Regions from separate parts of the Enterocloster citroniae genome, predicted to be linked through region 1. Evidence: predicted binding sites of a transcription regulator. Region 1 holds the regulator's gene; each other region holds the start of a gene.
The links. Region 1 encodes Rex, which represses fermentation and respiration genes when NADH is low (regulators of the CRP and FNR family bind a similar motif). Its sites were predicted from a motif close to ATTGTTAANTANTTAACAAT; they were not measured.

Region 1 (5,781 bases):
ATGTGGGGAATATACTAACCCGCGGGCAAATCTCTGGTCTGACGAACAGAAATCACATCAGGCTATGCATGAGGGTAAGACTGCGAGCCAAGCCGAAGCCCAATAACTACACGGAATCATGTATGGTAAATGTGGCAGATGGATGGAGAGAAAGAAACGTGTGGTACCCGGGGAGGTCTGTACGGAATGTCCTGAAAGGGATAACCACTATCGAGAGATAGCGCGGAACGTGAAGGGGATGTGAGAGCGCACCGTTCTTTCCGCCGGATATGGAAGGAAAGGGACAGTGCACAGCCGGAACTTTTGGAAAAGATACTGGACAAGGATAATCTAAACAGAGCTTATAAGAGAGTGAAGGCAAACAAGGAAGCGCCGGGAATCGATGGTATGAGCGTGGAGGAAATAGGCGCGTACCTTCGAGAAAATCAGAAAGAACTTATCGAGAGAATCAAAGGTGGGAAATACACTCCTGACCTGGTAAGACGAGTAGGGACTGGCTGTCTCCGATTGTCGGGCTTTTACGGAAAAGACTTCTGGAACAGGGATACCTGCACATTGACGAGACGCCGGTACAGGTGCTGGGTGAAGCCGGAAGGAAGAACACCACAGATGCTTATAAAGGCTATGAAAAAGTATCCGGGATTACCAGATGTTATTGTTGGACACACCTTCGCAGATACTTTGTGGATGCTCTTGCGAACGATACGGAAAGCCGGGAAACAACGATTCCGGCACAGGCCATCAGCTACATCAATAAGGTGTTTGAGATTGAGAAAAAACTGGAAGTCCTGTCTCCCCAGAGCAGGAAGGAACAGCGTCTGATACAGGAAATGCCTGTATTAGAGGCCTTTTGGTCGTGGGCGGAAGAGGCATTTGCCGGAATCCTTCCAAAATCCAAACTTGGAGAGGCATTTAGCTATGCCTTCAACCAGAGAAACGGATTGATGAATTATCTGCTGGACGGGAACTGCGCTGTCTCAAACAATCTTGCTGAAAACTGCATCCGTCCCTTTACGATAGGGCGTAAGAACTGGCTGTTTTCTGGAAGCCCCAAAGGAGCCGAAGCCAGCGCAGGGATTTATACACTGTACTTAATTATAGTGCTTTATATGCGGAATACAAAAAAACAAAAGGAAAAGCATCGTACATCTAGACTGAAAACCTTATCGTTAGACAGTCTGACGCACGGTGGTGTGAGAGGACGGCGGTCAATCACCGCCTCCTACTCAATTGTAAGGTCTTCCTCCTGCTTTGGCTCCCCGTCTGGTCCATCCAATGGTTCCGGAGGATCGGAGGGTTTTAAGACCCGTGTCATCAGTCCCATGGAAAACATGATGATGGGTATGAACACCATGGAAAAAATTACTGCCATCAGGTGGTTTTTGGGGGCGCCTGTCACTGCCAGGACAATGGCAAGCACAAACAGTCCCCCTAAAAGCACCACTCCGGCCAAAGCAAACATCCGTTTTAATTTCATAATATGACTCCCTTCGCCTTTCCTTCCGATCAAGGCTCCCGCCTCTTTTGGCGGTGAGCCGTCCGTGTTTTTAATCCTCTGCCAGTTCTTCCCAGCGCTGGTACAATTCCTCCAGCCGGGATGCGATCTCCTCCTTTTCCCTGTTCAGCTCCATCAGCCTGGCCACATCGGTATAAACCTCCTCCTGGGCCAGAAGACCGTCAATCTCGCTGTCCCTGGTTTCCAGGGCATGGATGGAATCCTCTGTTTTCTTAAGCTCATTCTGGCGTTTGCGGATCCTGGCCTGTTCCTCCTTCTGGGCTTTCCAGTCCATTTTCACATCGCTGGCAGGGGAGCCGGCAAAAGGTGCCGCTTCCGGACCTTCCTTTGAAGGTGAGGCAGGGGATGGGTTCCTTGCAGCAAATGCAGCTTCCACATCCTCTTTTTTCTCCAGGTAATAATCGTAATTTCCAATGTAATTGATCAGGGACCGGCTGGTCAGATCCAGGATTCTGGTGGCCGTCCGGTTGATAAAATACCTGTCATGGGACACATAGAGCACGGTTCCTGTATACCGGCACAGGGCGCTCTCCAGTATCTCCTTGGAGGTGATGTCCAGATGGTTGGTAGGCTCATCCAGTAAAAGGAAATTGGCATCGGAGAGCATCAGCTTTGCAAGGGATACGCGCCCCCGTTCGCCGCCGCTTAAGTCTTTGATCAGCTTAAACACATCATCTCCGGTAAAGAGGAAGGAGGCCAGGGTGTTGCGGATCTGTGTATTGTTCATGTTGGGATAGGTGTCCTGTATTTCCTCAAACAGCGTCTTTTCCATGTGAAGGACCTGGTGTTCCTGGTCATAGTAACCCACATGGACTTTGGAGCCCAGGCGGATCTCACCGCTGTCAGCGTCCAGGAGGCCGTTGATAATCTTTAAAAGGGTGGTCTTGCCCGTACCGTTATTGCCGATAATGGCAACCCGCTCCCCGCGTTTTATCTCAAAATCCACATTGGAAAATAAGGTCTGGCTGCCAAAGGATTTGCTCAGGTCAGTGACGGACAGAACATCATTGCCGCTGACCACATCCGGTTCCAGGCGGATATCCATGGAATCATCAATATCCACCGGCTTTTCCAACCTCTCTATCTTTTCCAGCATTTTTTCCCGGCTTTCAGCCCGGCGGATGGATTTCTCCCGGTTAAAGGATTTGAGCTTTGTGATCACCTCTTCCTGGTGTTTGATCTCCTGCTGCTGATTTAAGTATGCCCGGATTCTGGCATCCCGAAGCATGGCTTTTTTATCGCTGTAGGCAGAGTAGTTGCCTGAGAATACGGTCGCTGTTCCATTGTCCAGCTCCACGATCTTTGTGACGACCCGGTCCAGGAAATACCGGTCATGGGCCACGATAATGACGCTGCCGCTGTAGCTTTTAAGGTATGTCTCCAGCCAGGCGATGGATTCCATATCCAGGTGGTTGGTAGGCTCATCCAAAAGCAGGATATCCGGCTTGGTGAGAAGCAGCTTGCCCAGGGAAACGCGGGTTTTCTGCCCTCCGGAAAGGGTGTTGATGTGTTTGGTGAATTCCTCCTCCTCAAATCCAAGGCCCTTTAATACACCGGTAATCTCACTCCTGTAAGCATAGCCGTTGGCCAGCTCAAAGGAGTGGTTCAGGCGGCTGTATTCGGACAGCATGGACTCCAGTACATCGCCGGTGGCGGATTTCATCTCCAGCTCCAGGCTGCGGATCCGTTCCTCCATCTGGATGATGGGGCGCTTTACCTCTAAGAGTGCGTCATAGATGGTGCTTTCGCTGTCCAGATCCTGATGCTGCGCCAGATAGCCGATGGAGGTGCCTTTGCCAAGGGCTGCCACGCCCTGGTCTGCGGACAGTTCTCCGATGATGATCTTAAGCAGGGTGGATTTGCCCGCGCCGTTGATGCCCACAATGGCGGCCTTTTCATGTTCCTCCAGGTGGAAGGATACCTGCTTTAAAATATGTTTTTCTCCAAATGATTTGGTTATATTGCTGCATGATAAAATCATGGGTAACTCCTTTGTGCCAGACACTCAGCGCCTGGGTTGGGGGCGCCTGTATGCGAAAATGTTTCGCTGTATGTTGTGAGGTTTTTAGGCTTTTTATTGTCAAAAATTCTTTATTTTGCACTCATCAGTATAATATAAGAGGATATTTTTTTCAAGAACATACTTAAACGTGTTTGACATTTTTTTGACGCTTGTTTATAATAGAACCATTAGGTATGATTTAGATACTGTTATCTGGATCATTTTGATGTATCAGAGAAACGCGTAAGGGGAAGGTGGAACACGATGGAACGCAAAGAGATATCGAAGGCGGTAATTTCAAGATTGCCCCGCTATTACCGCTATTTGGGAGAGCTGATTGAAGAGGGTGTGGAGCGCATATCTTCCAATGAGCTGAGTGCCAGGATGAAGGTGACGGCATCACAGATCCGCCAGGATCTTAATAATTTCGGAGGATTCGGACAGCAGGGATACGGATATAATGTAAAGTACCTGTATGCTGAGATAGCAAAGATTCTGGGAATTGACCAGCAGCACAACCTGATTATTATCGGTGCCGGAAACCTGGGCCAGGCTATTGCCAACTATACGAATTTTGAGAGACGTGGATTTGTTATCAAGGGTATGTTTGATATCAATCCAAAGCTCATTGGTCTTGTGATCCGCGGAATTGAGATCCGGTCTGTGGATGATCTGGAGTTTTTTATCAAGGAGAACGAAATTCAGATCGCAGCCCTGACCATTCCAAAGACAAAGGCGTCTGAGATCGCAGACCGTCTGGTAAAGGCCGGCATTAAAGCTATCTGGAACTTTGCCCATACTGATCTGGTGGTTCCGGACGATGTGGTGGTGGAGAATGTACACCTGTCCGAAAGTCTGATGCGTTTGTCATACAGGGTTTGCAGTATGAACGATCAGGCGGAAATCGAAGGGAAAACGTCAAAGTAAGAAACAGCCGGCAAGCAAAGGAGAGTACCTTTTTGCTTGCCGGTTTTTGATTTCCGGGAGACCCCAATACGGTCTCTAAGTGCTCATAGCGAGGAGGTAAGCGGGGATGAGAACTTTGGTAACGGCAAAACAGATGAAGGCGATTGACGCCTATACGATCAACACCATTGGAGTGCCCTCCATGGTGCTGATGGAACGGGCGGCCATGTGGGTGGCCCGGGCGGTTGAGGAGACTGCCGGGAAAGCGGATGTGATCTGGGCCGTGTGCGGCACGGGCAACAATGGGGCGGACGGTGTGGCGGCTGCCAGGATGCTGCACCTGAAGGGATATAAAACCAGCCTGTTTGTGGTGGGGGATCCGGACCGTGGGACTGCGGAATTTCTGGCCCAGTCCGCCATTGCCCGGAACCTGGGAATGCAGATGAGGCCGTGGCAGGAAGCGGCGGGAGAGGACTGCGTTGTTTTGATCGATGCGGTATTCGGCGTTGGACTGAGCCGCCCCATTGAGGGGGAATACAGGCAGTGTATGGAAATGCTGGAGGCCCGGCATGCCGCCCATACAGTGGCGGTGGATATTCCCTCCGGGATCCATGGAGACACAGGCCAGGTCATGGGGATGGCACTGAAGGCGGATGTGACAGTGACCTTTGGATGGGAGAAGATGGGAACCGCCCTCTATCCGGGCCGTGCCTATGCGGGAACCGTCAGGGTCTGCGACATCGGTTTTCCGGAAAGCGCCCTGGATGCCGTGAGGGATCAGGAGGAGGGGTACGGGTATGGGCTTACTTATGAAAGCAGCGACCTGTGTCTGATTCCGGACCGCCCGGCCTATTCCAACAAGGGGACGTTTGGGAAGGTCCTGATCGCAGCAGGGTCCAAAAACATGTGCGGTGCAGCGTATTTAAGCGCCCTGGCAGCTTACCGCACCGGTGCGGGGCTTGTGAAACTGCTCACAGTGGAGGAAAACCGCCAGATCCTTCAGGAACGGCTGCCGGAAGCCATCATTGCCACCTACACCTCGGACCAGCTGATCCAGGGAAGGGAAGAGTTTAAGAAGATGATAGAGGAACAGATGAACTGGGCTGATGTGGTGGTGCTGGGGCCCGGGCTGGGAAGCGAACCTTATGTGGAGTATCTGGTGGAAGATATACTGACCAGTGCCTTTGTGCCGGTCATTATTGACGCGGACGGCCTTAATGCCATTGCAGGACATCCATATCTCACCACTTATTTTACGGAAAATATCATCATCACCCCCCACTTGGGAGAGATGGCCCGCCTCATCGGTGAGAGTATAGATGCCGTCAAAGAAAACCTCACAGGAGCCGCCCTGGAA
Region 2 (5,781 bases), on a different contig from region 1:
CGCCTGCACCGCCTCCCAGGTTTCCGGGTGTCATGACCCCGCTCAAAGGCACTGCGCCGCTTCCCAGCTGCACATTGGGGATATCCCGGTCCTCCTCACCCCCTGCATATCCTGCATCCGCCCCATCCTCCAACAGGGAATGGCACAGCTTGGTCAGGGTGGTCTTTGTCTCAGCCGTTGTCTCGCCTAAAAGTCCGGCGATCTCCTGGGCCACCATCATCTGCTTGTGGATGATCTTCTGAGCCAGGTCAATGGTCTCCAGCTTTTTCTCGTACTCTTCCTGAGCCAGTTCTTCCTCCCTTGTAATGTCGATAAAGGTGGCCAGAACTGCATTTTCCTTCTCTATGTATACAATATTCTGAAGGGTGGACAGCTTGTACTCAGGATAATTCACCCTCTTGCCGTGAATGTTCTGGTGTGTGTCAAATACCCACTGGAAATTCACTGGGTCAATGAGTTCGTACAGGTACATCTGCAGTGCCTCAGACCTGGTCTTTCCAAAATACTTCTCCCCCACATCCGAATATTCCAGAATGCGCATATCATCCCCCACGATCAGCACAATGTTAGGGGAGGTCTCCATTACCAGGTTGGACATGGACTCCGCCTTCTCATGCATGAATGGAATACACATGCTCACCTCTGCCTTGTGCTGGAATACGGCGATCGCCTTCTCCCTGCAGGTAGGATAACCGCAGGCGCCGCAGTTCAGTTCGTCCTCGGGTTTTAACTTGTTGGTCATGCGCAGGATCTCACGTATCTGGTCTTCGGTAGGCTGCGGATCCTTTGGCGCGTGGTCCTCAAACCGCTTGCCAAAGTTTACGTTCTCCCACACAGGCTGCATCCGGCTGGCCTCTGCCGGCTCCCTGCCTATGGTCTCCTCCATATCCAGCTTTACCTTGAATCTGGAAATAAATTCATCATTCACAGTCGGCCCCTTGATACAGCCGCCGGAGCACATATTCATCTCAATAAAACAGCCCTTGATCTCACCCCGGGACATGCTCTTGCACAGATCAATACAGTTGGCCACTCCATGGACATAAAATTTCCTGTAGCCATCGCTCTCCTCCTCGGTGGCCAATACGGAGTTCACCACGCCGTTGGTCACGGGATAAAGGCGGTTGACCCTTGGGTCAAATGCTGTAAAGGGCTGGTCCTCACAATCCTCAATGACTATGTCCTCTTCCTCCAGCCACTTGTTGATATCATTGAAATTAAGCACCGCATCGATATAGGTGTCATGCCTTGGATCCCTGGATTCTTTTTTCTTTGCAATACACGGTCCCAGGAACACCACCTTCACATTCCGGCCCAGCTCCTCCTTCAGAAGCTTGCCATGGGCGATCATGGGCGATACCACGGGAGCCATGTAAGGCACAAGCTGAGGATAATATATCTCGATCAGGTCATTGACGCTTGGGCAGCAGGTGGTTATGATATTGTCCATCCTGTGCTCTTTCAAAAGCTTTGCGTATTCCGCTGTCACGAATGCGGCCCCCTCTGAAGTCTCCCTTACATCCTCAAAGCCAAGGCGCATAAGCGCCCCCCTCACCTGGCCGATCGTCTTATATTTTAAAAGTCCCATGTAAGCCGGTGCAATGGACACCACTACCCGCATGCCTTCCCTTATAAATCCCTTCACCATATCCAGATCGCTTCGCAGCGTTTTGGCTGACTGGGGACAGATCTTCAGACAATGTCCGCAAAGGATACATTTGTCCGACATGATCACCGCCCGTTCGTCCTTGACCTGGATGGCTTTAACTTCGCAATAACGGACACACTTATAGCAGTGTTTGCACTTTGTGGCTTTGAAATCTATGATTTCCATGCCCATAATCAAAGTCTCCCCTTAATCTCATTTTCAAAGAATTCTTCTGTGTCTTCCGGTCTCAGGGAATACAGCTCGCCTTCCACCGTCACGCATACCCCATGGTCACAATTGCCTGTGCAAAACGCACCGTTTAAGTCTACCTTGTCGGACAGTCCGTTCTCATCCACCAGTTTCTGAAGCTTGGCGATAATCTCACGGGACCCCTTTAAATGACAGGCACTTCCAATACAAATCGTTACTTTCATCCTTATTCCTCCACTATCTGCGTGTATTATGGGCTCACCCCAAACCATGCCTCCATTATCTCATATTGTGATATTTATATCAATAATATTTCTCAAATATTTTATAGAAAACAAGGGCTTGTTGTGCTATAGTAAAGGATATTTATGAGAGGAGCGAATGTATTATGAAAAAGTCGATTTTGTTACTGATCACAGCCGTTATGGGTGCATCTCTGGCCCTTGGAGGATGCAGCGGCGCCTCCGGTTCATCCCCTTCCGCAACAGCCGGCCAGGCGCAGACGGAGGCCCCGGCCTCCACGGAGATTTCCTCCCAGTCTGCCGAGGAATCAGCCGCAGCCGAAGAAGGATCCACGGCCGAGAGCGCATCCGGCCAGGAGGATCCGGAGCTCACCTGCCAGGCCGGCGTCCGTGTGGGCTCCCTGAAGGGACCGACCTCCATGGGTCTGGTATCCCTGATGGACAAGGCCTCCAAGGGAGAAACTGCCAATGTCTACGAGTTTACCATGGCCGGCAAGGCGGATGAACTGGTGGGCAAGATTGCAAACGGAGACCTGGACATTGCCCTGGTCCCGGCCAATGTGGCAAGCGTCCTTTACAACAAGACCCAGGGAAATGTAACGGTCCTGGACATCAATACCCTGGGCGTGCTGTACGTGGTGGCATCCGATGATTCCATCACCTCCATGGCCGACTTAAAGGGCAGGAGCATTTACATGACAGGAAAGGGCACCACCCCCGAGTATGTAATGAATTACCTGTTAAAGGGAAATGGACTTTCAACCTCTGATGTGGACCTTCAGTTCAAGTCCGAGGCCACTGAGGTGGCATCTCTCCTGAAAGAAGATTCAAGCGCCATCGGCGTCCTTCCGCAGCCATTTGCCACTGCGGCCTGCATCCAGAACCCGGATCTAAAGACAGTTCTGGACCTGACAGAGCAGTGGAACCTGCTAAACAAGGATACCGGCAGCATGCTGGTCACCGGCGTCACTCTGGTTCGCAGCGATTTTCTCAGGGAGAACCAGGCGCCTGTAGCTGAATTCCTGGAGGAGCATGCCCAGTCTGCCCTCTTTGCCACAGAGCATGTAGAGGAGGCCGCTGAACTGATCGCGGCACAGGGCATTGTTGAAAAGGCCCCCATTGCCCAGAAGGCCCTTCCCTATTGCAACATTGTGTGCCTCACCGGTCAGGAGATGAAAGATGCCCTAAGCGGCTATTTATCCACCCTGATGGAACAGGATCCCAAGTCCATTGGTGGACAGCTGCCAGGAGATGACTTTTATTACATGCCATAATTCGGCATTCCGGAGACACGGTTCATGAAGCAGAATACCCGATTAAGAAAATATCTCATATGGCTGTTCTGGATTGCAGTATGGCAGGCCGCCAATATGCTGATACACAATAACATCATATTTGTAGGACCCATGGACATGATCCTGGCCCTTATGGAGCTTGTCCGGGACAGCTCTTTCTGGGCCTCCATCTTTAATTCCTTTGCCAGGATCAGCATCGGATTCCTGGGCGCATTTGTCCTGGGGATCCTTCTGGGAAGCCTGGCCTATGTGTCCGGCCTGGTAAAGGAACTGCTGGAGCCCATCATGCTGTTAATCAAATCCGTGCCTGTGGCCTCCTTTGTCATTCTTGCTCTGATCTGGATCGGCTCCCATAACCTGTCCGTGTTCACTTCCTTTCTGGTGGTAGTACCCATGATCTATGTGAGTACACTCTCAGGCCTGGAACACACGGACCGGAAGCTGCTGGAGATGGCCAGGGTCTTTTCCATGCCCCTGTACAAGCAGGTGCGGTATATCTACATTCCCGGTCTTCTTCCTTACCTGATCAGCGGATGCAGGACCGCCCTTGGCATGAGCTGGAAATCCGGCGTGGCCGCGGAGGTGATCGGTATCCCGGAAGGCTCCATCGGCGAACAGCTCTATTACTCCAAGCTTTATCTGGACACTGCAGGTCTGTTTGCCTGGACCTTTGTGATCATCATTGTCAGCGCACTGTTTGAGCACCTGTTCCTGTATCTGTTAAAGAAAGTACGGCATTAAAGGAAAATGCGCGACAAGGAGGCAACAAATGAAGATCGAACTAAAGCATATAGCAAAATCCTTCAACGGGCTGCCTGTTCTCCGGGACATCAATCTGACCTTCAGGGACGGCGGCTGTTACTGCCTTATGAGCCCCTCCGGTTCAGGCAAGACCACCCTGCTGCGCATCCTCATGGGACTGGAACAGCCGGATGAGGGAACACTGGAGGTTGACATTGAACCAGCCGCCGTATCCGCCGTATTCCAGGAGGACAGGCTGTGTGAGTCTTTCTCGCCCGTGGAAAATGTAACCATGTGCACAGGCCGTTCCATGAAAGCATCCCGCGTAAGATGGGAGATGGTCAAACTGCTTCCCGAGGAATGCCTAAGCCGCCCGGTATCCACTTTAAGCGGCGGTATGAAGCGGCGGGTGGCAGTTCTCAGGGCTTTGCTCACCCCTTCCCATGTCCTGCTGATGGATGAACCCTTTACCGGAATGGATGAAGATTTAAAGCGCAGCGTCATCGCCTATATCAGGGAAAAGCAGAATGGCCGTATCCTGATACTGTCTACCCACCAGGAGGAGGATGTGGAGCTGATCGGCGGGGAACTGGTACGGCTGGCGTAGGAACAGTGCAGGTAGCGGATACCTGCACTGTTTTTGTGTTCAATGGATTTCTTTCAGCAAATCTACTGCTGGCAGGGATTGGACTGCATATCAAATTCAGGGTTAAATGCATAGAAATTCCTGCTGTCCAGCTTATCCTGGGTAATCCTCAGACATTCACCAAACCGCTGGTAATGGACCACTTCCCTGGCCCTGAGGAACTTAATGGGTTCACAGACATCATAATCCTTCACAACGCGCAGGATGTTGTCATAGGTACTTCTGGCCTTCTGCTCAGCTGCCATATCCTCGTGGAGATCCGTGATCACATCGCCCTTGGACTGGAATTCGCACGCATTAAAGGGGATACCGCCTGCTGCCTGGGGCCAGATACCTGTGGCATGGTCAATGTAGTAAGGGCCAAAGCCCTGTTCTACCAGCTGGTCTGCCGTCAGGTTCCTGGTAAGCTGATGGACAATGGTTGCAACAATCTCAAGGTGGGCCAGCTCTTCCGTTCCAATATCGGTGAGGGCTGCCTTGCACTCCTTGTAAGGCATGGTGTAGCGCTGGGACAGGTAACGCATGGACGCGCCCATCTCGCCGTCAGGGCCGCCGTACTGGCTCATTATAAACTGCGCCATCTGAGCATTGGGTTCTTTGATATTAACAGGGAACTCCAGTCTTTTTTCATATATCCACATATCAGCACCCTCCTTCCCATGGCCATGGATCATTGACCCAGGACCAGTACGCAGTATCATTGTTAGCGGATGCGGTCAGCGGCCCGAACTGTGCTTCAAAGGCATCTGCCGCACTCCGGTATGCCTGTGCCATCTGATTATAATAATCAATGGCTGCAGCATCACAGGGGTGGGTGTCTAAATAGAGGTTTGCATCAACCACGGCAAAACCAGCCTCGTCTACCTGACGCAGCATGGCTTCACGGGAAGTTCCAAAATCAAAGTTTGTCATCTGCTGCACCTCCCGTAGTTAAATTGAAGATCCAGGTCAGGGAAAATCGTTCCCTGTACCAGCCCCCTCTCCGGGGCGTAGGTGGTC
Region 3 (5,781 bases), on a different contig from region 1:
TATGGTACTCAGATTCAGATCCAGAAAATCGGCCAGCTCCCTCTGAGGAGGCAGCTTCGTATTGGCGGACAGTTTCCCGCTTTTAATATCCCTCTCCATCATATCCGCAAGACAATAATAGATGGGATAGGTCAGTTCCTGTTTATCCGGCGCCCAGGACATGGGGTAATCACTAAATGAATTGACTGGCATGGCTATCTCCTTTTTGATGCCATTATATCACCCAAATTGTACCTTTAAAATACTATTCTTGTATGGCATACAATTATAGCATATAAATACGGCATTTCATTATAACATGTATTTATAGCATGTGATCATAAGAAAAAGCGGGGGATACCTGACATATGGTTACGGCACCCCCGCCTTATTAGTTTATTTCTTCTCCTGAGGACCTGCGTGCTTGTGCTCGGAAAGCGGCATCACATGCATATTGCCCCTTTGCTCATTCTCCGCCCAGAAGATGTCGTCCGCCATCTTCGCCTCCGGATTAAATTCCACGCCTTCAAAGATATGCTTTACAAACTCCTTGTAGCCCACCCGGTCAATGAGGTGTCCGCCGTGGAGATACTCCGGCTTGTAATCCAGGGCCCATGCGGAGAACTTCTGCCAGTTGGAGAACATGCCCAGGATCACGTCCTCTGTCACCCAGTTTAGGAACAGCTTTCCTGCCCTTGGGTTCTGCTTGCCTGTTCTGCCTCCCAGGGTAACCCGGTAAAGCTTCTTGGTCCCTCTTGTCCAGGCTCCGGTGGGACAGATCAGGGAACATTCCCCGCAGCCCACGCAGCAGCAGGCATCCTTGTCAACCTTGCCGTTCTTGTTCAGGCTCAGGACCCCGGTGGCATGGTGTTTGCAGGCATCCACGCAGGAACCGCAGCCAATGCACCGGTCAATATCATAGTCCTGCTTGTTTACGCCCATGATGCCAAAGTCATTGAAGTTGGCCTTAACACAGTCATTGGGACATCCGGCCACTGCCACCTTGATGTGGTAATGGGACGGAAATATGATCTTCTCAATTTTCCTGGCCAGCTCGTATGTATTGATATTTCCCTTGATGCAGTGGGCGTTTCCAATACAGGACATCACGTTCCTGGCTCCGATGGTGGGATAGCCGTAATCATTAACCTCCATGTCCACATCGCACATCTCCACATCCACATCATGGATATAGCCTTTGAGAAACTTGTTCACTGCTTCGATGTTCTCGTATTTGATCCCAGGCACATCCAGGGTCTGCCTGGTACCCATATGAAATGTTCCGTTGCCGTAGCGCTCACAAAGTTCCTGCACCATGGACAGGTGCCTTGCCTCTATCATGGCTCCGGGCACACGCATCTGAAGCATAAACTCTCCTGCCACCTTGGACTGCCTGAAACAGTTGATCCTCACCTTTTTAATATCTATATCGTGATTCATTCCTTGCCACCCCTCTCTTAGTCAACCAGATACTTGGCCTGGGTATAGTTAAAAACAGGCCCGTCCAGACATACGTACACCTCATCGATCCGGCAGTGTCCGCATTTGCCCACAGCGCAGGACATCTTGCGCTCAAAGGACATCCAGATCTTCTCCTCAGGCACTCCCTGCTTCAGGACCTCAAAGCCGGTAAACTTCATCATTGGCGGCGGCCCCACCACCACTACTGCATAATCCTCCCCCAGATCCTTAAAGGGGATACGGGACACGAATTCAGTTACAAAGCCGGTCTCCCATCCATCCTTGCGGTCTTTGTCAAGGGCATAGATGGTGTCAAAGCGCCTGCTCCACCGCTCCAGGTCGCCCTTAAAGATAATGCCCTCCTCATTCTTAAATCCGCTGATCAGATGCACGCTTTTCACAAGGTCAGGGTTGTCGTAGAACATATTCAGCATGCTCTTAACCGGGGCAAGACCGGTCCCCCCCGTAATCACCACCATGTGCTTTCCCTTAAACTGGTCAATCGGCCAGCCCTTGCCATAGGCTCCGCGCAGGAACAGGATATCCCCTGCCTTTTTCTCAAATATCACATCTGTCACCTTGCCCACGGAACGGATGGTAAAATCCATATAGCCTTCCCCAAAGGAACTCACCGAGATGGGCGCTTCCCCGATCTTGGGTATGGAAAGCTGGAGGAACTGTCCGTGCTCCGGCTTGATGTCTGTCTCTACTCTATATGTATACTCGTGAAGGCTCTCACGCTTAACTTCCAATATCTTACATGCCACAGGCTTTACAATATTTTCCATACTTATCCCCTCTCCTGTCCCATTTCCCCTGCTTTTATCTCCTCAATGGCATCCGCCATTCGGTTTACCGTGGTCACAATGGAGATATACTCCGGACATCGGTCAATGCAGCGGCCGCATCCCACACACATGTGATAGTCCTTAAATCGCGCCTTGTAGTCGTGGAATTTGTGGAGCACCTTATAGCGCATCCTGTCACCGGCCCTGTTTCTAAAGCTCATGCCCCCGGCCATATCCGTAAAGTCTTTTACCTGGCAGGAAGCCGTTGTCCTCTTTCTCTCACCCACATTTGCATTTTCATTATAAATAATATCCGTGGTGGTAAAGCAGGTACAGGTACTGCAAGCAACCGTACAGGCTCCGCATGAAATACATCTCCCGTCATACTGCCTCCACATGGGATGGTCCTTTAGTTTTGTCAGGACTTCCTTGTCCGGGATCTCCGGCACCGTGACCTTGAGTGCATTTTCCTCCACAAATGCAGGGGCAAACTCCTCCTGTTCCATCCCTTCAAAATAAGGGGCAAAGGTCTCATCCTTTACCTGGACCGCCAGGCCGTCCTCACCAAAACAGACTGCCAGGGAATAATCCTCTGACCGGTTGGTGCCCATGCTGACGCAAAAGCAGGTATCCCAGCCCCCGGAGCATTCCATCATAACGATCTTCACCCGCTCCTTCATCCTCTTATAATACATATCCTCAAAGCCGCCGTTGGTAAGATATATCTTTTCCTGGTGGTGCTGGGCGTGGATGTCGCAGGGGCGCATGAATATCAGAAGCTTTTTGGATGAAACCCTGCTCTCAATAAACTCATCCTCGGTAAAATAAAACAGGGACTGAGTAATGGGGCTTAAAACCTCCTTTGCCGGAAAGTCTGATTTCTCCCTGTACTCAATCTCCTCTACACTGTCCACCCGGGCATACCTGATCAAATCCGTGTCTGAATACCTTCCCTTACCCACAAACCGCTTTGGGGCCCAGATCTCATACTCATCCTGAAGCTGCCCAAAAATCCTGTCGGCATCCTTAATTCCAACCTTATATCCCATGAAATGCCTCCTCCTTTACTGGTTATCCTTCTTTATTATTATTTAAGCCATGTTATTATTATAACAAATCAAAAATGGTCTGCCTAATTATATATTGTAATGGTTAAATAACAAATTTTTATCATTAAGGAAGCCTGGCATTGAATCCCCTTCAACACCAGGCTTACATTCCTAAATAGATTCATTTATTCCACTGTCATGATCAAATCACCAGCCTTGATCATTCCAGGTTCCCCTTTGCACACCGCTGTGTGGTTCGTTGAATTTGATACAATAACCGGAGTCACTGTCTCGTATCCTTCTTTCTCGATGGCCTCCTTATCAAACGTAAGCAGCATATCTCCGGTTTTAACACGATCTCCCGCCTTTACATGGGGCTTGAAATATTTTCCCTGCAGTTCTACCGTATCCATCCCCACATGGATCAGAAGTTCTGCACCGTTCTCAGCCACGATCCCTAAAGCATGCCCGGTATCAAACACCGAGGCAACTGTACCATTTACCGGAGCGTATAATTTTCCTTCCCAAGGCCGGACCGCAACCCCTATTCCAAGCATACCGCTGGAAAACACCTGATCATTAACCTGACTTAATGGAATCAGGTCCCCATTTAAGGGACTGGATATACTCAGTTTGTGACTTCCGCTTCCTGAAGATTTCTCCTTCACTCCAGTTTCTTCCTTCGCGCCGCTTTCCTCCGGCACATCCTCAAACCCAAGACGCCACTGGATAGCAAATGTCACAACAAAAGCAATAAAGGCTGCAATCAGGGCATTGATCACATTACGGGAATCAGGTCCCACATACAGTCCAATTGCCGCCAGACCGGCTCCGCCTCCGCCAAAGCGCTGTACTCCGGTTAAACCGGCATACAGGCCTCCAATCCCTCCGCCAATGGTTGTTGCGATCAATGGTTTGCGGAGCCGTAAGTTAACACCAAACAGGGCCGGTTCTGTAATGCCCAGAAGAGCGGTCACACCGCTGGAAACTGATAGCTGGCGCAATTCCCTGTTTTTTGTCTTCACTGCCACGCAAAGTGCCGCCGCTCCCTGGGCAATATTGGATGGAAGGTTACCGGGTCCTATCACTGTCTCATATCCCAGAGCGGAAAGGGAATTGACATAAGCCGGAAGCAGGCTGTAATGCATGCCGGTCATAACCAGAAATGGCATAAAGGCTCCGATCACAGTGGGAAGAATCCACGGTGCTATTTTTTCTACTGACAGCAAGAACGCCACCAGACCGTCACCAATGATGCTTCCCAACGGTCCCAGCACTACCAGACCGATAGGAGCCATGATCAGTATGGTCAGCAGGGGCCTTGCTATAAATTTAATTACAGCAGGAGTAATCTTTTCTACAAATTTTTCCACATATGACAGAACAAATACGATCATGATAATGGGGATTACAGATGAAGAGTATGTCACCATACGCACCGGAATACCCAATACTCGGACAATATCTCCGGTCTCTTTCAGGGCGATCAGATTGGGATGCAGCAGGACCGCGCCCATGAGCATGGCCATCTGCATACTGCACCCGAATTTTTTTGCAGCTGATGCCGCTAAAAACACGGGCAGAAAATAGTAGGATGCATCTGCTATAAAATTTAGAAAATAGTATGTATTGCCTGTTTTGTCAATCAGGCTGAACAGTGTAAGAATGGATAAAAGTGCTTTGACCATACCGGCACCGGCTATGATCGGCATGATTGGTGAAAAAATACCGGCTATGGTGTCCAGCAGCACATTGAGCCCCTTCTTTTTTTCATTTTGGGGTATTCCGTCCTTGGCCTTGTCTGTTCCGCATCCTCCAAGTTTCTGAAGTTCCTGATAAACGACAGGAACCTCCTGCCCAATAATCACCTGAAACTGTCCCCCTTTATTCACAACCCCCATCACTCCCGGGATTTCCCCGACTTTCTTTTCATCGATCCCTTCCGTTGACCGCAGGCTGAATCTCAGCCTGGTAACACAGTGGGTCAGGTTCTTAACATTGTTTTCGCCCCCAACTTCCTGAAGAATCTTTTGCGCCGTAACCTTAGCATCCATCTCAATACCTCCACATTTATCCTGACAATCATTATCCGATCATATCTATATCTTCACCGTTTGTTTCCAGCACCTTTTTATACCAAGCATAGGATTTCTTCTTAATGCGTTTTAAGCTTCCTTTTCCGCTGTCATCCTTATCCACATAGATAAAACCATATCGTTTGCGCATTTCCCCTGTTCCCACTGATATGATATCGATAGGTCCCCAGCATGTATAACCCATTACATCCACACCATCCAACTCTACCGCCTGCTTCAGCGCCTCTATATGGGATGCAAGAAACCGGATCCGATAATCATCCTGAATTGTTCCATCCTCCTCAACACGGTCAACAGCTCCCAACCCGTTCTCCACAACAAAAAGAGGCATCTGATATCGGTCATACAATTCATTAAGGGCGATCCTCAGGCCGATGGGATCAATGGGCCAGTCCCAGGCATTTCGTT
Region 4 (5,781 bases), on a different contig from region 1:
ATGCGCACCCACACCTATGAAGTGGCCCCTTATCAGCTCCAGTACTCCTCAAAGGACGACAAGTTCCGTCTGTGCTGCCTTATGCATTACCGGGGACATTTCTGTAAAGGAACTCTCTTAAACCTGGGTCGTATAAAAGACTGCCGCTTGTCCCCATCTTCCATACCGGATCATTCCAGGGACCTGCGGTTTAAGCCCGTACAAAAGGCTGCCGAGCCCGTCCTGCTGGAGATCAGCGGTGAGCGCAACTCTTTGGACCGGTGTATGCTCCACTTTGCCAACTATGAAAAACACACGGAATATGATGAGGAACAAAAATGCTGGCTCTGCTCCATCTATTACGACATGGCGGATGAAACCGAGCTGCTCATAGAGATTCTGTCCTTTGGACCCGTGGTCCGTGTTCTGGGACCCGGATCATTTGTACAGCAGATACAAAGACGTGTAAAAAGACAACATGAACTATTTTATGATACATTGGGTGACGAGAGTCATGCAGAAGCTTCCATATACAAATGCGGCTTCTGAAATATTGATAAAACAGGCAGCTGCTTACGGATCAGGCAGCTGCCGCTTTTTATGTCCAGATCAATGATACGTTCCCTATTCATTCCCGGCCTTCAGCCAGCGGACCATTTCATCCGCCAACATTTCCTTTGAAGTACTTTCAGGTTTATCTCCAGTAATATATCGATATGCTTCCACCCATTCTTCCATGGAATAGGAAGCTATATTTATTTTGCGAAGTGCATATAAAATATCTTCTGTGTAAAAGCTATTATGCAGGTCTGATAAATACTGGCAGCCAGATAAATATTGCAGTCTGGGCAACAGCCCCCCCTGGTTTTTATTTGACTCCATAAAAACTCCTATTCTGCTTTTCAGCATCTATATTTTCAAATTCCCCGGTGCAACCTATACATTGCAATTATATACGACATTTATCGTAAAATCAAGGAAATGCAACCTATTTATTGCACTATGGAGGGTGACATGGAACAAAAACTAAAGCAGGATCTAAGATTGGGACCCAACATCCGTAAATACCGCCTGCAATCTCACATGACCCAGGAGCAGGTAACCGCAAAAATGCAGCTCATGGGCATCAACATTTCACGCAGCATATACTCACAGATCGAAGGTGGGACTTATAATATCCGTGTATCCGAGCTTGCCGCAATGAAGGAAATATTTAAAGTAAATTATGATTCATTCTTTGAGGGGATCACCCTGAACACCAAAGAGAAATAGAGCCAAGATGCGTGCGAACAGGCCGCCTGTCAAATGACAGGCGGCCTGCTCCAAACACAAAGGATAAAGGTATTACCCACAATGGGTACGAATTATTTACCGTAGTATGCTTTCAGATACATTTCTTTGATCTCGCTCATCAGAGGATATCTTGGGTTGGCGCCGGTACACTGGTCATCAAATGCCTGTTCTACCATGTCATCCAGCCTGTCTAAGAAGTCCTTCTCGTCAATGCCGTAATCTTTGATGCAGGCCTTGATCCCGACCGTCTTCTTAAGTTCCTCAATCTTAAGGATCAGCTTCTTAACTGCTTCCGCATCATCCTTGGCCTGGATTCCGCAGAATCTTGCACACTCTGCATATCTTGCCTGGGTATGTGGATACTGGTACTGTGAGAAAGTACCCATCTTGCGTGGATTCTCAGCAGCGTTAAAATCCACTACCAGGGAAAGGAGCAGTGCGTTTGCAACGCCGTGTGGCAGGTGGTGGAATGCGCCCAGCTTATGTGCCATGGAGTGGCATACGCCCAGGAACGCGTTGGCAAATGCCATACCAGCCATACAGGAGGCATCGGCCATCTTCTGACGGGCCTCTACATTAGTTGGTTCATTGTAAGCAGTGGGCAGGTAATCAAACACGTTCTTCATTGCTTTCAGGGCAAGGCCGTCCGTGTAATCAGTAGCCATAACGGAAGCGTATGCCTCCAGTGAGTGCACCAGAACGTCCACGCCGGATGCGCTTGTCAGTCCTCTTGGCTGGCTCATCATATTATCCGTATCCACAATTGCCATGTTTGGCAGAAGTGCATAGTCTGCCAGCGGATACTTGATACCTGTCTCCTGATCTGTGATAACGGCAAATGGTGTAACCTCGGAACCAGTACCGGAGGAAGTCGGAACAGCGATAAAATATGCTTTCTCGCCCATTTTCGGGAATGTATATACACGTTTCCTGATATCGATGAAACGCATTGCCATGTCCATGAAGTCCACTTCCGGATGCTCATACAGAACCCACATGATCTTGGCAGCATCCATTGCGGAACCGCCGCCCATTGCGATGATCACATCAGGCTCAAAGTCTCTCATAAGCTTTGCGCCGGCCTGTGCATTGGCCAGGGTCGGATCCGGCTGTACATCGGAGAATACAGTATAGGTAAGTCCCATCTCATTAAGACGGTCTGTAATCACATGCGTATATCCATTCTTATACAGGAAGGAGTCTGTTACGATAAATGCCCTCTTCTTGCCCATTACATCCTTAAGCTCATTTAATGCCACAGGCAGACAGCCCTTCTTAAAGTATACCTTCTCAGGCGCACGGAACCACAGCATGTTCTCTCTCCTTTCAGCAACGGTCTTTATATTCAGTAAATGCTTTACCCCAACGTTCTCAGATACGGAGTTTCCGCCCCAGGAGCCGCAGCCCAGTGTTAAGGAAGGAGCCAGCTTAAAGTTGTACAGGTCACCGATGCCGCCGTGGGAAGATGGAGTGTTGATGACAATACGGCAGGTCTTCATCCTTGAAGCATGCTTCATGATCTTCTCTTCCTCGTTCACATTCACGTACAGGGAAGCGGTATGACCGTATCCGCCGTCTGCTACCAGACGCTCTGCCTTATCCAGCGCCTCGTCAAATGTCTTTGCCTTGTACATAGCCAGTACAGGAGACAGCTTCTCATGAGCAAACTCCTCGCTGATATCCACGGACTCAACCTCACCGATGAGGATCTTGGTATCTTCCGGTACCTCCACTCCTGCCAGCTTGGCAATGGTTGCTGCCTTCTGTCCAACGATCTTGGCATTGAGGGCGCCGTTTACAAGAATGGTCTTGCGGACCTTCTCGATCTCACCCGGCTTTAAGAAATAGCAGCCTCTGTATTCAAATTCGTTTCTTACATCATTATAGATGGACTCCAGAACAGTTACAGACTGCTCGGAAGCACAGATCATACCATTGTCAAATGTCTTGGAGTGGATAATGGAGTTAACCGCCATCCTGATATCAGCCGTGTCATCAATGATAACTGGTGTATTGCCTGCGCCAACGCCCAATGCAGGTTTTCCTGAGGAGTAAGCGGCCTTAACCATTCCAGGTCCTCCTGTTGCCAGGATCAGGTCAGCATCCCTCATAACCTCGTTGGTCAGTTCCAGTGAAGGCACATCGATCCATCCAATAATACCCTCCGGCGCACCGGCCTTGACTGCTGCGTCCAGAACCACCTTAGCTGCCGCAATGGTGCATCCCTTTGCGCGGGGATGTGGGGAAATAATGATCGCGTTACGTGTCTTAAGAGCGATCAGGGTTTTAAAAATAGCGGTGGATGTGGGGTTGGTCGTGGGGATAACTGCTGCAATCAGACCGATCGGCTCAGCGATCTTCTTGATCCCGTACTCCTTATCTTCCTCGATCACACCAACTGTCTTGGTATCCTTATAAGCGTTGTAAATGTACTCTGCCGCGTAGTTGTTCTTAATAACCTTGTCTTCCACAATGCCCATGCCAGTCTCTGCAACTGCCATCTTGGCCAGAGGAAGACGCATCTTGTCTGCCGCGCTTGCTGCTGCAAAGAAGATCTTATCTACCTGCTCCTGTGTATAGGTAGAAAAAACTTTCTGCGCTTCACGCATAGCGTTCATTTTTGCGTTCAGTCCGTCCACGCTGTCGATGATTTCCGGAACAACCTGATCGATTTTTTTTGCCATTTCCTTTTCCTCCATTTTTCCTTGTGTTTGTGGTACACTTAGGCTGTACCTGCCTGTTAGGTCTAGGTAATTTTCACTATTGATAATTAATTAACAATCTCACTGTTTGCATTATAAACCTTCGTTAAAATTATGTCAATATATATTTTAAATATTTTTGACTTTTAATTATTTCACACCGGATCATCCTATATATCACTCTATGTATCGTTAAAATTAAATCAAAAAAACGGCAAGAAAAAAGAGAAACAGCCCCGGATCTTCCCAATCCAAAACTGTTCCCCTTCTATATAAAGAATCCACATAAAAAATACTTCTATTGCATTTTATTTTACAGGATAAAATCCTGTGGGCGCCTCACTGAGGTTGATCATAATATTTTTCATCTGGGTATAGTGCTCCAGCATCACCTTGTGGGTTTCGCGTCCAATGCCTGATGCCTTATATCCTCCAAAGGGCGCCCCCTCCGGGATGGCATTATAGGTATTTACCCACATACGCCCTGTCTCGATTGCCCTGGATACCCGCAGGGCCCTGTTGATATCCCTGGTCCATACAGCCCCTCCAAGGCCGTATTCACTGTCATTGGCCATTTGGACCACTTCATCCTCTGTCCGGAATTTCAGGATGCAGGCAACAGGTCCGAAGATTTCTTCCTGAGCCACCCTCATATGGTTTGTGACATTTCCAAGAAGGGTTGGTTTGAGGAAGCAGCCGTTTTCCAATCCCTCAGTCTTTAGATGCTGTCCTCCGCAGAGCACGCTGGCTCCTTCTGATTCTCCCACTTCTATGTACTTAAGGATCTTTTCCATCTGGGCCTTGCTGATCTGGCTTCCCATCTGGGTATCCGCTTCCCATGGAAGACCTACCTTGACCTGGTCAAAGCGCTTTACAGCCTCTTCCACAAACCGGTCATATATGCTTTCCTGGACAAAGACCCTGGAACCCGCGCAGCAGACCTGGCCCTGGTTAAAGAGGATTCCCATCTGCAGGCCGTCCATTGCCATTTCCCAATTGCAGTCCTCAAAGAAAATATTAGCCGACTTTCCCCCTAATTCCAGTGTGGAGGGGATCAGCCTCTGGGCAGCTGCCAGGGCAACGTTCCTGCCCACTTCCGTGGAGCCTGTAAATGCCAGCTTTCTAAAGCCCTTGTGCTCCAGCATATACTGGCCGGACTTGGACCCTGAACCGGTGATCACATTAAACACGCCTGCGGGCAGCACATCCTGGATCAGTTTTGCAAACTCCAGGACGCTTAAGGGCGTGGCGCTGGATGACTTAAACACGGTACAGCACCCGCATGCAAGCACGGGAGCCAGTTTCCAGGCCGCCATAAGAAACGGGAAGTTCCACGGCACGATCTGTCCCACCACACCGATGGGTTCCCTGAGGATCAGGCTTAAGGTGCTCTCCCCAAGCATGTTGGCGCTGCCCTCATCTGCCATGATGCAGCCGGCAAAATACCGGAAATGCTGGGCGGACATAGGGATATCCACAGCCATGGTCTCCCTGATGGGCTTTCCGTTATCCAGCGATTCAACCATTGCCAGGTGTTCCTGGTTCGCGTCAATGATATCCGCAATCTTGTTTAGGATCACAGCCCTCTCATTGACCGTTACATGCTTCCAGGATTCAAACGCCTTCCAGGCCGCCTTTACTGCCTCATCCACATCCTCCCTGGTAGCTTCCGCGCACTCTGCCAGGACACTTCCGTCCGCCGGGCAGATGGTCTTAAATGTTTTTTTGTCGGAAGCATCCTTCCACTGGCCCCCGATCAACAGCTGGTATCTCTCCTGCAGCCCTACATTATGCATAATAAATTCTC

Region 2: the regulator Rex is predicted to act here: its motif matches at 2,147-2,166, upstream of ABID13_RS28090 ((2Fe-2S) ferredoxin domain-containing protein).
Region 3: the regulator Rex is predicted to act here: its motif matches at 3,326-3,345, upstream of asrA (anaerobic sulfite reductase subunit AsrA).
Region 4: the regulator Rex is predicted to act here: its motif matches at 4,035-4,054, upstream of adhE (bifunctional acetaldehyde-CoA/alcohol dehydrogenase).

The regions. Positions count from the first base shown of each region.
Region 1 is NZ_JBEPLZ010000049.1:4,305-10,085, forward strand. It holds partial or broken gene ABID13_RS27950 (group II intron reverse transcriptase/maturase) at 241-489, shown strand; partial or broken gene ABID13_RS27955 (IS66 family transposase) at 489-1,088, shown strand; gene ABID13_RS27960 (hypothetical protein) at 1,223-1,477, opposite strand; gene ABID13_RS27965 (ABC-F family ATP-binding cassette domain-containing protein) at 1,548-3,497, opposite strand; gene ABID13_RS27970 (redox-sensing transcriptional repressor Rex) at 3,783-4,445, shown strand; gene ABID13_RS27975 (NAD(P)H-hydrate dehydratase) at 4,552-5,781, shown strand, end outside.
Region 2 is NZ_JBEPLZ010000051.1:4,290-10,070, forward strand. It holds gene ABID13_RS28085 ([Fe-Fe] hydrogenase large subunit C-terminal domain-containing protein) at 1-1,840, opposite strand, end outside; gene ABID13_RS28090 ((2Fe-2S) ferredoxin domain-containing protein) at 1,843-2,082, opposite strand; gene ABID13_RS28095 (ABC transporter substrate-binding protein) at 2,247-3,374, shown strand; gene ABID13_RS28100 (ABC transporter permease) at 3,399-4,136, shown strand; gene ABID13_RS28105 (ATP-binding cassette domain-containing protein) at 4,165-4,743, shown strand; gene ABID13_RS28110 (manganese catalase family protein) at 4,806-5,423, opposite strand; gene ABID13_RS28115 (spore coat protein CotJB) at 5,425-5,694, opposite strand; gene ABID13_RS28120 (spore coat associated protein CotJA) at 5,691-5,781, opposite strand, start outside.
Region 3 is NZ_JBEPLZ010000001.1:187,819-193,599, forward strand. It holds gene ABID13_RS00860 (aminotransferase-like domain-containing protein) at 1-192, opposite strand, end outside; gene asrC (sulfite reductase subunit C) at 376-1,419, opposite strand; gene asrB (anaerobic sulfite reductase subunit AsrB) at 1,437-2,228, opposite strand; gene asrA (anaerobic sulfite reductase subunit AsrA) at 2,231-3,277, opposite strand; gene ABID13_RS00880 (beta-glucoside-specific PTS transporter subunit IIABC) at 3,463-5,331, opposite strand; gene ABID13_RS00885 (6-phospho-beta-glucosidase) at 5,363-5,781, opposite strand, start outside.
Region 4 is NZ_JBEPLZ010000035.1:21,908-27,688, reverse strand. It holds gene ABID13_RS26270 (WYL domain-containing protein) at 1-528, shown strand, start outside; gene ABID13_RS26265 (hypothetical protein) at 604-861, opposite strand; gene ABID13_RS26260 (helix-turn-helix domain-containing protein) at 994-1,251, shown strand; gene adhE (bifunctional acetaldehyde-CoA/alcohol dehydrogenase) at 1,344-3,956, opposite strand; gene ABID13_RS26250 (aldehyde dehydrogenase family protein) at 4,283-5,770, opposite strand.